Regions from separate parts of the Citrobacter freundii ATCC 8090 genome, predicted to be linked through region 1. Evidence: predicted binding sites of a transcription regulator. Region 1 holds the regulator's gene; each other region holds the start of a gene.
The links. Region 1 encodes PurR, which represses purine synthesis genes. Its sites were predicted from a motif close to CANGCAAACGTTTGCNTG; they were not measured.

Region 1 (4,769 bases):
CTATCCTTACTCACAATGAGGCTATTGTGTGTACTCAATATAAATAATAAGGAGAGAAGCAATGTCGTTTGAATTACCTGCATTACCGTATGCCAAAGATGCTCTGGCACCGCACATTTCTGCCGAAACGCTGGAATATCACTATGGCAAACACCATCAAACCTACGTGACCAATCTGAACAATCTGATTAAAGGCACGGCGTTTGAAGGCAAATCACTGGAAGAGATCGTTCGTAGCTCTGAAGGCGGTGTTTTCAATAACGCAGCACAAGTATGGAACCACACGTTCTACTGGAACTGCCTGGCACCAAACGCAGGTGGCGAACCAACCGGTAAACTGGCCGATGCAATTGCCGCCTCCTTTGGCAGCTTTGCAGATTTCAAAGCGCAGTTCACCGATGCCGCTATCAAAAACTTCGGTTCTGGCTGGACCTGGCTGGTTAAAGGAACTGATGGCAAACTGGCTATCGTCTCCACCTCCAACGCAGGTACTCCGCTGACTACCGACGCGACGCCGCTGATGACCGTTGACGTATGGGAACACGCCTACTACATCGACTATCGCAATGCCCGTCCTGGCTACCTGGAACATTTCTGGGCGCTGGTGAACTGGGAATTTGTTGCGAAGAACTTCGCAGCATAAAAAAGATAACGCAGAAGGGCTTCCTTCTGCGTTTTTGCATTAATTCGCGGTCGTGAAAGCCTCTTCTGGCTGTCTTCTTGCGGAAATAAACACCAGCAGCAGCGCAAGACCCGCCACAATCGCCCCCATCACTGGCACAAAACTGTAGCCTAGGCCGCCTGATATCACCGCCCCACCGGCCGCTGCACCCAGAGCGTTCCCCAGATTAAACGCGCCAATATTGACTGACGATGATATTCCAGGCGCTTCACTGGCAACGCGCATCACACGCATCTGCAACGGTGGAACGACCGCGAACGTCGCCGCGCCCCAGACCACCATACTGATCGCCGCACCCAGCTCATTACGCGCAAGGAAAGGAATGGCCAGCATAATAACCATCAGCAGCAGTAAAAAGCCTTTCAACGTACCGTTGACTGAACGGTCAGCAAACTTGCCACCAAAGTAGTTACCGATCGAGAAACCAATGCCTATCAACACCAGCATCCCGGTAACAAATGCCGGAGTGGCATGAGTGATAGTATGCAGAACTGGCGAGATGTAGGTATAAAGCGTGAACATCGCCCCAGCACCCAGTACAGTAGTCAGTAACGCCGACAACACCTGTGGGCGCATAAGTACCGCCAGTTCGCTGCGAACATCCGGGCGCTCTCCGGCTCCACCCTTGGGTAAGGAGAAGAACAGGCTGACCATAGCAATGACGCCCAGACCCGCAGTGGCCATAAATGACATGCGCCAACCGATGGTTTCACCAAGCCATGTCGCCGCCGGAACGCCACCAATATTGGCGATGGTTAACCCCATAAACATCGTTGCTACGGCGCTGGCCTGCTTATGTTTGGGTACAACACTGGCAGCAACCACTGAACCGAGACCAAAAAAGGCCCCATGGTTAAGACTGGTCAAAATACGCGATAGCATTAGCGTGGTGTAATCCGGCGAGATAGCCGAAAGCACATTACCCAGCGTGAAAATCGCCATCAGGAATATCAAAGCATTACGTCGCGCGCGATGAGACAGCAGCAATGTCATCAGCGGTGCACCTACCATCACACCTACCGCATAGGCGCTGATCAGCATGCCGGCCGCCGGAATCGAGACATCCACACCTTTGGCTATGACGGGCAATAATCCCATTGGCGAAAATTCGGTGGTGCCTATGCCAAACGCTCCGATCGCCAGCGCCAGTAAAGGATAATTGAGTTTCATATTGCGACTCCGTAACGTCGAGCCGTGGCGCGACATAAAATAAGAGTCAAAAGCATGACATTGATCGCAAAATTAATAAAGTTAACAAAATTGCAAAAGACTTTTGCTTATTCGCAAACAATAGAAGAGATAGACGAGCGGAAAGAGTGAGGGAGAGCTAACTCCCTCGGGGAAATCAATGCAGCGCTGCGGTCAGGCCACCCGCGACGATCAAACCCAGAACAATAATGGTAGTCACTAACGAAAATTTCAGATCGGTGCTCATCAAGTTTTCTCCTTTTTATTCCCACACAAAAAGTGATATTGCGCATTTTTACACACTTGAAAGCAAAAATCTCTCACGATTTATATTGATAACTGCTTTTAACTCTTCCCCTTTTCGTTAAGATCAGACAAAATTCCACGCTTACTTGATTAGCGTACCGGCCATTGACCCCTTCCTGACGTTCCGTGTCGTTTTCCCGGCGTGCCGCAACCCTTACGTTGCGCTAAGGGTGTGTAAAGGCAAACGTTTACCTGGAGTATTCTCAGGAGCTTAGGATATGGTCTGGAGTGAGATGTAATGGCAACAATTAAAGATGTAGCGAAGCGAGCAAACGTTTCCACTACAACCGTATCACACGTAATTAACAAGACGCGCTTTGTCGCGGAAGAAACGCGTAATGCTGTCTGGGCAGCGATCAAAGAACTGCACTATTCTCCGAGCGCAGTTGCCCGCAGCCTGAAGGTGAATCACACCAAGTCTATTGGCTTGCTGGCGACCAGCAGCGAAGCGGCCTATTTCGCAGAAATTATCGAAGCCGTGGAGAAAAACTGTTTCCAGAAAGGCTATACGCTGATTCTGGGTAACGCATGGAACAGTCTCGAAAAGCAGCAGGCCTATCTGTCGATGATGGCGCAAAAGCGCGTTGATGGTCTGCTGGTGATGTGTTCTGAGTATCCGGAGTCGCTGCTTTCGATGCTCGAAGAGTATCGCCATATTCCGATGGTCGTCATGGACTGGGGCGAAGCTAAAGCCGACTTTACCGATACGGTCATTGATAACGCCTTCGAAGGCGGTTACATGGCGGGTCGGTATCTGGTAGAACGCGGTCATCGTGAAATTGGCGTGATCCCAGGTCCAATGGAACGTAACACCGGGGCCGGGCGTCTGGCGGGCTTTATGAAAGCGATGGAAGAAGCGCTGATTAAAGTGCCTGATAACTGGATTGTCCAGGGCGATTTCGAGCCTGAGTCCGGCTATCGCGCCATGCAGCAAATTCTGTCGCAGTCGCATCGTCCGACCGCTGTCTTCTGCGGTGGCGATATTATGGCGATGGGTGCGCTGTGCGCCGCTGACGAAATGGGTCTGCGCGTGCCACAGGATGTCTCACTCATCGGCTACGACAACGTGCGCAACGCCCGCTTCTTCACGCCGGCCTTAACGACTATTCACCAGCCGAAGGATTCACTAGGTGAAACGGCCTTCAACATGCTGTTAGACCGTATCGTGAATAAACGTGAAGAGTCACAGTCTATCGAGGTGCATCCACGTCTGGTTGAGCGTCGCTCCGTTGCCGACGGTCCGTTCCGCGATTACCGCCGTTAAGCCTGTTGTGCGGGAGTCTCATCTGGCTCCCGCAGCCATTCCTTGTTCAACGTTTCACTATCCCCTAAATAGTCCAGCAGCCACCTCAATGCCGGTGACGTATCGTTCTGCTGCCATGTCAGACAGCATGCAGCATCAGGAAAGGGGTTCTCCAGTTGCAGCGCAACCCACTTGCCGCTATCGATCCACGGCTTGGCAAAATGCGTCGGTACCATGCCCACGCATAATCCCGCGGACAAACAGGTCGCAGAAGATTCCCAGTCGGGCACGACGACGCGTTTTTGGTTATCCAGCAGCCAGGTAATACGCTTTGGCAGCGTACGGGAGGTATCTTCGCGTACCAGTGACGGCCAGTTGCGCAACGTATCATCACTTAGCGGTCCGGGCATTGACGCCAGTGGATGATGGCTGGCTACCACGCAGCTCCAGCTCAGCATTCCCATATCGCGGAAGGTATAGCGTCCCCCTACCGGAATCGCCTGTGTGGCGCCGATGGCCAGCTCCACGCGTCCATCGGACAGCGCGTCCCATACGCCGTTAAACACTTCCTGAAAAACTAACAACTCCACATCATCAAAGTGACGGTAGAAATCCACGATCATCTGTCGGGTACGATCCGGGCGGACAATGTTATCGACTGCGATCGCCAGCTGCCCGCGCCAGCCGTTGGCAATTTGCTGGCATTGCTGGCGCGTGATCTGCATTTTTTTGATAACAGAGCGACCTTCTTTTAAAAACCATGCCCCGGCAGGCGTTAATTCCACATCCCGATGGCGTCGCTCAAAAAGTGGTACCGCCAGCCACTCTTCCAGTTGGCGCACAGTGTAGCTTACCGCCGAAGGTACACGGTGTAGCTCCTGTGCGGCTGAACTAAAGCTACCGTTACGCGCAACCGCATCAACCACTTCAAGTGAATATTCCGACCACATATTCTGCCTGCAAAAATTTTGAAATCAGTAAGCAAATATTAGCGTTTCACAGCGAGAATTACACTCACTACACTCAGCGGCATTGTTCTATTGCTAAAAAAAGAGAAATAATGATGCAACCTGGGAAAGGGTTTTTAGTCTGGCTAGCGGGCCTTAGCGTGCTCGGCTTTCTGGCAACAGATATGTATCTGCCCGCCTTCGCCGCAATTCAGTCCGATCTGCAAACGCCTGCATCTGCCGTCAGCGCTAGCCTGAGCTTGTTCTTAGCCGGTTTTGCCGTCGCACAACTGCTGTGGGGACCGCTCTCTGACCACTATGGTCGCAAGCCTATTTTGCTGCTGGGTTTATCTATTTTCGCACTGGGCAGTCTGGGCATGCTGTGGGTTGAAAACGCCACAGG
Region 2 (4,769 bases), 2.2 Mb from region 1:
CGCACAGGCTCGCGTTACCGCGGAGATCGAACGTGATATGGCACTGGATGTCCCAATGATGCGCCTGGTACAGGGTGATGTCGGCTCAGGTAAAACGCTGGTTGCGGCGTTAGCCGCCCTGCGCGCTATCGCACATGGTAAGCAGGTTGCGCTGATGGCCCCCACCGAATTATTGGCTGAACAACATGCGAATAACTTCCGCAGCTGGTTCGCGCCGCTGGGCGTTGAAGTGGGCTGGCTGGCGGGCAAGCAGAAAGGCAAAGCGCGTCTGGCGCAACAGGAAGCCATCGCCAGCGGTCAGGTGCAGATGATTGTCGGTACTCATGCAATTTTCCAGGAACAGGTTCAGTTCAACGGTCTGGCACTGGTTATCATCGACGAACAGCACCGCTTCGGGGTGCATCAGCGTCTGGCGCTGTGGGAAAAAGGTCAGCAGCAGGGTTTCCACCCGCACCAGCTAATCATGACTGCCACGCCAATCCCGCGCACGCTGGCGATGACCGCCTATGCCGATCTCGACACCTCAGTAATTGATGAACTCCCACCGGGACGTACCCCGGTCACCACGGTCGCCATTCCGGATACCCGCCGCAGCGATATTATTGATCGCGTGCGCAACGCCTGTACCCACGAAGCGCGCCAGGCATACTGGGTCTGTACGCTGATTGAAGAGTCTGATCTGTTAGAAGCTCAGGCAGCAGAAGCAACGTGGGAAGAGCTTAAGATTGCGCTACCAGAACTCAATATTGGCCTGGTACACGGCCGTATGAAGCCCGCCGAGAAGCAGTCAGTAATGGCGGCCTTTAAGCAGGGTGAACTGCATCTGTTGGTTGCCACCACGGTGATTGAAGTGGGCGTGGACGTGCCAAACGCCAGCCTGATGATTATTGAAAACCCGGAGCGCCTGGGCCTGGCCCAGCTGCATCAGCTACGTGGCCGCGTAGGTCGTGGTGCGGTGGCCTCCCACTGCGTCCTGCTGTACAAATCACCGCTGTCTAAAACCGCGCAGAAACGCTTGCAGGTTCTGCGAGACAGTAACGACGGGTTCGTGATTGCGCAAAAAGATTTAGAGATTCGCGGCCCCGGCGAGCTGTTAGGTACTCGCCAGACCGGAACGGCAGAATTCAAGGTCGCAGATTTACTGCGTGATCAGGCGATTATCCCGGAAGTTCAGCGCATTGCTCGCCATATTCACGAACGCTATCCGCAACAGGCCGTGGCGCTAATAGAGCGCTGGATGCCGGAAACCGAACGCTACTCCAACGCATAGTCGATTCATAGCGGCGGCGGATGTTACCCCGCCGCACAGCCGTTATTGCGCAAAAATCGGTAACAGCAGATACAGCTTAATCACCAGCGCGTTGACGATATCGATAAAGAATGCCCCCACCATCGGCACCACCAGAAACGCCATATGGGATGGCCCAAAGCGTTCGGTAATCGCCTGCATGTTGGCAATCGCCGTCGGCGTCGCGCCGAGGCCAAAACCGCAGTGTCCGGCAGCCAACACAGCGGCATCGTAGTTCTTACCCATCATGCGCCAGGTAACGAATATCGCATACAGCGCCATGAAAATGGTCTGCACAACCAGGATTGCCAGCATCGGCAAGGCCAGAGAAGCCAGTTCCCATAGCTTCAGGCTCATCAGCGCCATCGCCAGGAACAGTGACAGACTAACGTTACCCAGCACAGAAACCGCACGTTCGAACACCCGGTAGAAGCCCAGTAGCGCCAGACCATTGCTGAGGATCACCCCAACAAACAGCACGCAAACGAAGGTCGGCAGTTCCAGTACCGTTCCAACCAGCATTTGCGCAACGATTTTCCCCACCGTCAGACAGATAGCGATCAGCGCGATGGTTTCAATCAGCACCAGTGAGGTGATCATGCGTCCGACGTCCGGCTTTTCAAATGCGGTCGGCACAGCCTGATCGTCCGGCATACCGTCTGGCGTGGTGGAGTGTTTGACCAGATAGCGTGCCACCGGGCCGCCAATCAGCCCACCCAATACCAGACCAAACGTTGCGCAAGCCATCGCCACTTCAGTCGCATTGGTGAAGCCGTAACGTTCAATAAACAGCTTGCTCCATGCGGCCCCGGTTCCGTGTCCACCAGAGAGGGTGATCGAGCCAGCAATCAGGCCCATCAGCGGGTCCAGACCCAGCAGGGTCGCCATACCAATACCGATGGCGTTTTGCATCAGCAACAGGCCAACAACCACAATCAGAAAAATACCCACCACGCGGCCGCCAGCACGCAAACTTGCGATATTGGCGTTCAGACCGATAGTGGCGAAGAAGGCCAGCATCAACGGATCGCGCAGGGTCATATCGAAGTTAACTTCCCAACCCATGCTTTTTTTCAGCACCAGCAGCGCAATCGCCACCAGCAGGCCGCCCGCTACGGGTTCGGGAATGGTGTATTTTTTCAGGAAGGAAACAGACTGGACGAGCTTACGTCCCAGCAGCAACACAAGGGTTGCCGCAACCAGCGTTGATAACGTATCGAGATAAAACATTTACAGCTCCATTAGTGCGTTTAGCACAATCACGCACGATGCATTCCAGACCGATTTTTAGCTCTTATTGAGTTTTCGGGGTGGATTTTAAGCAGAAAATGATGAAAAGTTATATAAAAATGTTTGTTTATCCGTTTTAAATATTAAGAATACCTGCTAGCAAACGTTTGCTTTTCTGCCCTGGTCAGATAAAATCACCGCTTTTCCACCATGGGATTGCCTCTGATGTCCGTTAACGCCGTAGAGTCAACAAATGCGCAACCGGTTGCGCAGACTCACAACAGTGAACTGATTTACCGTCTTGAAGATCGCCCCCCGTTAGCCCAGACCTTGTTTGCCGCCTGTCAGCATCTGCTGGCCATGTTCGTCGCGGTAATTACTCCCGCTCTGTTAATTTGCCAGGCGCTTGGTTTACCGGCTCAGGATACTCAACACATTATCAGTATGTCGCTGTTCGCCTCCGGCGTAGCTTCTATCATTCAGATCAAAGCCTGGGGGCCGGTAGGCTCAGGGCTGCTATCCATTCAGGGCACCAGCTTTAACTTTGTTGCGCCATTGATTATGGGCGGTACGGCGCTAAAAACCGGTGGCGCAGATGTCCCAACCATGATGGCGGCGCTGTTCGGTACGTTGATGCTGGCAAGCTGCACCGAGATGGTTATCTCACGCGTACTGCATTTGGCGCGGCGGATCATTACCCCATTGGTCTCAGGCGTGGTGGTGATGATTATCGGCCTGTCGCTGATTCAGGTGGGTCTGACATCAATTGGTGGTGGCTATGCCGCAATGAGCGACAACACCTTTGGTGCACCGAAGAATTTACTGTTGGCAGGCGTGGTACTGGCACTAATCATCCTGCTTAACCGTCAACGCAACCCTTACCTGCGTGTTGCGTCATTGGTGATTGCGATGGCGGCAGGCTATCTGCTGGCCTGGTTTATGGACATGCTGCCGCAAAATACCGCACCGGTAAGTCAGGACCTGCTAATGGTGCCAACGCCGCTGTATTATGGCCTGGGTATCGACTGGAGTTTACTGCTGCCGCTGATGCTGGTCTTTATGATCACCTCACTGGAAACCATCGGCGATATTACGGCCACCTCTGATGTCTCCGAGCAGCCGGTTTCTGGTCCGCTGTATATGAAACGCCTGAAAGGCGGCGTGCTGGCGAACGGTCTGAACTCGTTTGTTTCCGCTGTGTTCAACACCTTCCCGAACTCCTGTTTTGGGCAGAACAACGGGGTTATTCAGTTAACGGGCGTTGCCAGCCGCTACGTCGGTTTTGTGGTGGCGCTGATGTTGATCGCGCTGGGCCTGTTCCCGGCGGTCAGCGGTTTTGTACAGCATATTCCTGAGCCAGTACTGGGCGGGGCAACGCTGGTAATGTTCGGTACTATCGCCGCATCCGGCGTGCGTATTGTGTCCCGCGAGCCGCTGAACCGTCGCGCGATTCTGATTATCGCGCTGTCGCTGGCCGTCGGCCTGGGCGTCTCCCAGCAGCCGTTGATCCTGCAGTTCGCCCCGGACTGGGTGAAAAACCTACTCTCTTCCGGCATTGCCGCAGGCGGTATTACCGCTATCGTTCTGAACCTGGTGTTCCCACCAGAAAAGCAATAAGCAAACAGCGGCGTTGATTCTGAATCAACGCCGCTGTAACGCTCTTTCACCATTCCCGCCTTGAGCATTGCGTCTAAATCGTGCATAACTTGACTATGTGCACTTCGCGGGATGGAAGACCATGAAATTTATTGGAAAGCTGCTTCTTTACGTGCTGATCGCCCTTGCAGTGGCGATCCTCGGCCTTTATTTTCTACTGCAAACCCGCTGGGGCGCAGAGCACGTCAGCGCCTGGGTTTCACAGAACAGCAGCTACCATCTGGCCTTTGATGCCATCGATCACCGGTTTTCTTCCCCTTCCCATATTCTGCTGGAAAACGTCACCTTTGGCCGGGATGGTCAGCCCGCCACGCTGGTCGCCAAAACGGTCGATATTGGACTCAGTAGCCGACAAATCACCGACCCGCTGCACGTAGACACCATTTTGTTGCAAAACGGCACGCTGAATCTTTCCCAGCAAACCGCGCCGCTGCCGTTTCAGGCCGATCGCCTGCAATTGCAGGATATGGCGCTTAACAGCCCCGGTAGCGAGTGGAACCTCAGCGCCCAGCGCGTTAACGGCGGCGTCATTCCCTGGAGCCCTGAGGCAGGTAAAATTCTCGGCAGCAAAGCGCAAATTCAGCTCAGCGCCAGC
Region 3 (4,769 bases), 1.2 Mb from region 1:
ATATTCGCCGTTACCACCAGGTGGCCGACGTGTTCAGCAATAACCACCAGCGCCGCAGGCAGAATAGTCAGAATAGCGACCCATTCAAAGCGCGGTGTGTAGAACGTCGGCAGAGCAAACCAGTGAGCCTGCGCTATCGGCGTGGTGTCCACGACCCCCATCACGAAGGAGAGCGCGTACCCGGCCAGCACCCCAATCAAAATCGGGATAATCGCCATAAAGCCACGGAACAGCACGGAACCAAATACCGTCACCGCCAGCGTCACCATTGAGATGATGATGGTTGTTGAGTCTGGCGCTTGTCCTTCCGCAGGCAGCAATCCCGCCATACCCGCAGCGACACCCGCCAGCTCCAGACCGATAACGGCAACGATTGCGCCCATCGCCGCAGGCGGGAACATTACATCCAGCCAGCCAGTACCGGCTTTCTTAACGATGAACGAAACCAGGCAGAACAGGATGCCACACATAATGAAACCGCCCAGCGCCACTTCATACCCTAGCGGCAGCAGCAGCAGAACTGGGGAAATGAACGCAAAGCTTGAACCGAGGTAAGCCGGAATTTTACCTTTACAAATAAAGAGATACAGTAAAGTACCAATACCGTTAAACAGCAGAACGGTAGCTGGGTTGATATGAAACAGGACTGGCACCAGTACCGTTGCGCCAAACATGGCGAACAGGTGCTGTAAACTAAGCGGGATTGTCTGTAAAAGCGGCGGTCTTTCACTCACCCCGATAGCACGGCGCGTCATAGTGTTTTCCTCTGAGTGTTGTTTGTTATTAGCGATTGGGTTGTTTTATTCAAAAAAAAGCCGACTCTTAAAGTCGGCTTCTTTTCACTTATTCGTTTACTTGGTACCAAAAATCTTATCGCCGGCATCGCCGAGCCCCGGAATAATGTATCCGTGCTCGTTCAGTCCCTGATCGATGGAGGCAGTGTACAGCTCAACATCCGGGTGCGCTTTTTCCAGCGCCGCGATACCTTCCGGCGCTGCAACCAGCACCAGGACTTTAATGCTGCTGCAGCCTGCTTTTTTCAGCAGGTCGATGGTAGCGATAACGGAACCGCCGGTTGCCAGCATCGGGTCAACGATCAGCGCCATACGCTCATCAATGTTAGAAACCAGCTTCTGGAAGTACGGAACCGGCTCCAGCGTCTCTTCATTACGGTACATACCGACCACGCTGATACGCGCGCTCGGAACGTTTTCCAGAACGCCTTCCATCATGCCCAGGCCCGCACGCAGGATTGGCACAACGGTGATTTTTTTACCTTTGATTTGGTCAACTTCAACCGGACCGTTCCAGCCTTCAATGGTCACCTTTTCGGTTTCCAGACCGGCGGTTGCTTCATAAGTCAGCAGGCTGCCAACTTCCGAGGCGAGTTCACGAAAGCGTTTAGTGCTGATGTCGTTTTCACGCATCAGTCCCAGCTTGTGTTTGACGAGTGGGTGTTTGACTTCCACGATCTTCATACTCTTCTCCTTTCCTCAGACGAGTGGCAACCACAAAAAAAATCGCCGGATTATACCGCTTTTCGTCTCTGGCGCAATACTGCATACGCTTGATATGGATCAACCAAAATCGTTTGCGTCTGGATGATGAGTATAAAACAACCCCCACAATAAGTGCGGGGGTTGTTATCAATGCTATGAATTTTATAGATTTTCAGCATTACTCTGGATGACGTTTTGATACCATGAAAAAGATTTCTTCGGCGAGCGTGCTAATGTCCCACTCCCGTCATTATTTTTATCAACATAGATAAAGCCGTAGCGTTTTTTCATCTCCCCCGTCCCGGCCGAGACTAAATCAATACAGCCCCACGGGGTATAGCCCATCAGATCCACGCCATCTTCCACCACCGCTTTTTTCATTTCGCGGATATGCGCGGCCATATAGTCAATACGATAGGAATCATCCACCGAACCGTCGGCCTGCTGCACGTCAATCGCCCCAAAGCCGTTTTCTACAATAAACAGCGGCAACTGATAATGATCCCAGAACCAGTTCAGCGAATAGCGCAGACCGACGGGATCAATCTGCCAGCCCCAGTCCGACTTCTGCACGTACGGGTTAGAAACCAGGCTTTTCGACTCGTCGTAATCCAGCTGAGGGTTGTCCGCCGTTGCCTGGGTCGCGAAAGACATATAATAGCTAAAGCCGATGTAATCAACGCAGCCCTCGGTCAGCGCCTGACGGTCTTCCTCGGTGATATCCAGTTCAAAGCCACGACGGGCAAAGTAATTGAGAAGATGCTGCGGGTATTTGCCGCGCACATGGACGTCAGTAAACCAGTAACGCCGGTGCATAGCGTTCATCGCCATCATCATGTCGTTCGGCGCACAGGTCAGCGGATAAATTGGGCACATCGCAATCATGCAGCCAATTTGCAGCGCCGGGTTAATTTCACGCGCGACCTTCACCGACAGCGCGCTTGCCACCAGCTCGTAGTGCGCAGCCTGAAACATGACCGGCTCGCGGTCTTCGCCGGGCTGGTATTTCAGGCCAGAGTTAGTAAAGGGCGCGAAGTCTTCGTGATAATTTGCCTGATTGTTAATCTCATTAAACGTCATCCAGTACTTCACTTTGTACTGGTAACGAGTGAAAACCACCCGGGCAAAACGGACAAAAAAGTCGATAAGCTTACGGTTGCGCCAGCCGCCATATTCCGTCACCAGATGGTAGGGCATCTCGAAGTGCGACAACGTAATCACCGGTTCAATGCCATATTTCAGACATTCGTCGAACAGATCATCATAGAACTGCAGGCCAGCTTCATTGGGTTGCGCTTCGTCACCTAAAGGGAAAATCCGCGTCCAGGCAATAGAAGTGCGAAAACATTTAAACCCCATTTCGGCAAACAGCTTGATATCGTCTTTATAGCGATGATAAAAATCGATGGCATCGTGGTTAGGGTAGTTTTTACCGGCAATCACACCGTCAGTAATTTCACGCGCCACACCATGCGCCCCCGCCGTCATGACATCGGCAACGCTAATTCCTTTACCGCCCTCCTGCCAGCCACCTTCCAGTTGATGAGCGGCGACAGCGCCACCCCACATGAAATCTGCTTTAAATCCTGACATCCCCTTCCCCTATCGTGATGAGTCTGCGCAAAACGCTCCAAATGAGGCCCGCAACAAAAAACAGAAACCGGTTTCAGTACGATACTGTGCATTCGGCTGGCAGGTTTCAAGCACAAGGCTGTACCCGGTTTCATTTTCGTGGCGCAGTTCAAACAAATAGATAAATGATTGTAAAATGCTGAAAAAACCAGCAGATAAAACTTGATGCAGAGCAGGCTCGCAAACGTTTGCTTTCCCTGTTAGAATTGCGCCGAATTTAACTTTTACTGCAAGTAAACATGTGGGGAAGCAGGCAGTGACCGATAAAACCTCTCTTAGCTACAAAGATGCCGGTGTTGATATTGATGCAGGTAATGCTCTGGTTGATCGAATCAAAGGCGTAGTAAAGAAAACGCGTCGTCCGGAAGTTATGGGTGGTCTGGGTGGCTTCGGTGCGCTGTGCGCATTGCCGCAAAAATATCGTGAACCGGTACTGGTTTCCGGCACTGATGGCGTTGGTACAAAACTGCGTCTGGCGATGGATCTGAAACGCCACGACACTATCGGCATTGACCTCGTCGCAATGTGCGTCAACGACCTCGTGGTTCAGGGCGCTGAGCCGCTGTTCTTCCTCGACTACTATGCAACCGGCAAACTGGATGTGGACACCGCAGCCAGCGTCATTAACGGGATTGCCGAAGGCTGCCTGCAGTCTGGCTGTGCGCTGGTCGGTGGGGAAACAGCTGAAATGCCGGGGATGTACCACGGCGAAGATTACGACGTGGCAGGTTTCTGTGTTGGCGTCGTCGAAAAATCAGAGATTATCGACGGTTCTAAAGTGGCTGACGGCGACGTACTGATTGCGCTCGGCTCCAGCGGTCCGCACTCCAACGGTTACTCTCTGGTGCGTAAAATCGTTGAAGTCAGCGGTTGTGACCCGGAAACCACCGAGCTTGAAGGTAAATCGCTGGCCGACCACTTGCTGGCTCCGACCCGCATTTACGTAAAATCCATTCTGGAACTGATCGAGAAGGTTGATGTGCACGCCATTGCCCACCTGACCGGCGGCGGCTTCTGGGAAAATATTCCACGCGTTCTGCCAGACAACACGCAGGCCGTGATCGACGAGTCTTCCTGGCAGTGGCCAGCCGTCTTCAACTGGCTGCAAACGGCGGGTAACGTCAGCCAGCATGAGATGTATCGCACCTTTAACTGCGGCGTAGGTATGGTTATCGCCCTGCCAGCTCCGGAAGTGGACAAAGCCCTGGCTTTGCTCAATGAGAAAGGTGAAAACGCATGGAAAATCGGTATCATCAAAGCTTCTGATTCCGAACAGCGTGTGGTCATTGAATGAAAAACATTGTGGTGCTCATTTCCGGTAACGGAAGCAATTTGCAGGCGATAATAGACGCCTGTGAACAGAAAAAAATCAATGGCACCATACGTGCAGTATTCAGTAACAAGGCCGATGCGTTCGGCCTTGAGCGCGCACGCGAAGCGAATATTCCGGCACACTCGCTGGAAGCCGCCCAGTTTGCCAGTCGCGAAGCCTTCGACCGCCAACTGATGCAAGAAATTGACGCCTGGGCGCCGGATGTAGTGGTGCTGGCCGGTTATATGCGCATCCTCAGCCCGGCGTTTGTCGCGCACTATTCTGAACGATTGCTGAATATCCACCCGTCTTTATTGCCAAAGTAT

Region 2: the regulator PurR is predicted to act here: its motif matches at 2,675-2,692, upstream of gltS (sodium/glutamate symporter).
Region 3: the regulator PurR is predicted to act here: its motif matches at 1,581-1,598, upstream of upp (uracil phosphoribosyltransferase).

The regions. Positions count from the first base shown of each region.
Region 1 covers NZ_CP049015.1:2,285,019-2,289,787, reverse strand. The annotation lists gene sodB (superoxide dismutase [Fe]) at 62-643, shown strand; gene G4551_RS10990 (MFS transporter) at 683-1,852, opposite strand; gene cydH (cytochrome bd-I accessory subunit CydH) at 2,028-2,117, opposite strand; gene purR (HTH-type transcriptional repressor PurR) at 2,415-3,440, shown strand; gene punR (DNA-binding transcriptional activator PunR) at 3,437-4,369, opposite strand; gene punC (purine nucleoside transporter PunC) at 4,483-4,769, shown strand, end outside.
Region 2 covers NZ_CP049015.1:79,846-84,614, reverse strand. The annotation lists gene recG (ATP-dependent DNA helicase RecG) at 1-1,270, shown strand, start outside; gene gltS (sodium/glutamate symporter) at 1,313-2,518, opposite strand; gene xanP (xanthine/proton symporter XanP) at 2,744-4,135, shown strand; gene G4551_RS00390 (AsmA family protein) at 4,257-4,769, shown strand, end outside.
Region 3 covers NZ_CP049015.1:3,525,577-3,530,345, forward strand. The annotation lists gene uraA (uracil permease) at 1-755, opposite strand, end outside; gene upp (uracil phosphoribosyltransferase) at 852-1,478, opposite strand; gene G4551_RS17120 (6-phospho-beta-glucosidase) at 1,662-3,092, opposite strand; gene purM (phosphoribosylformylglycinamidine cyclo-ligase) at 3,388-4,425, shown strand; gene purN (phosphoribosylglycinamide formyltransferase) at 4,422-4,769, shown strand, end outside.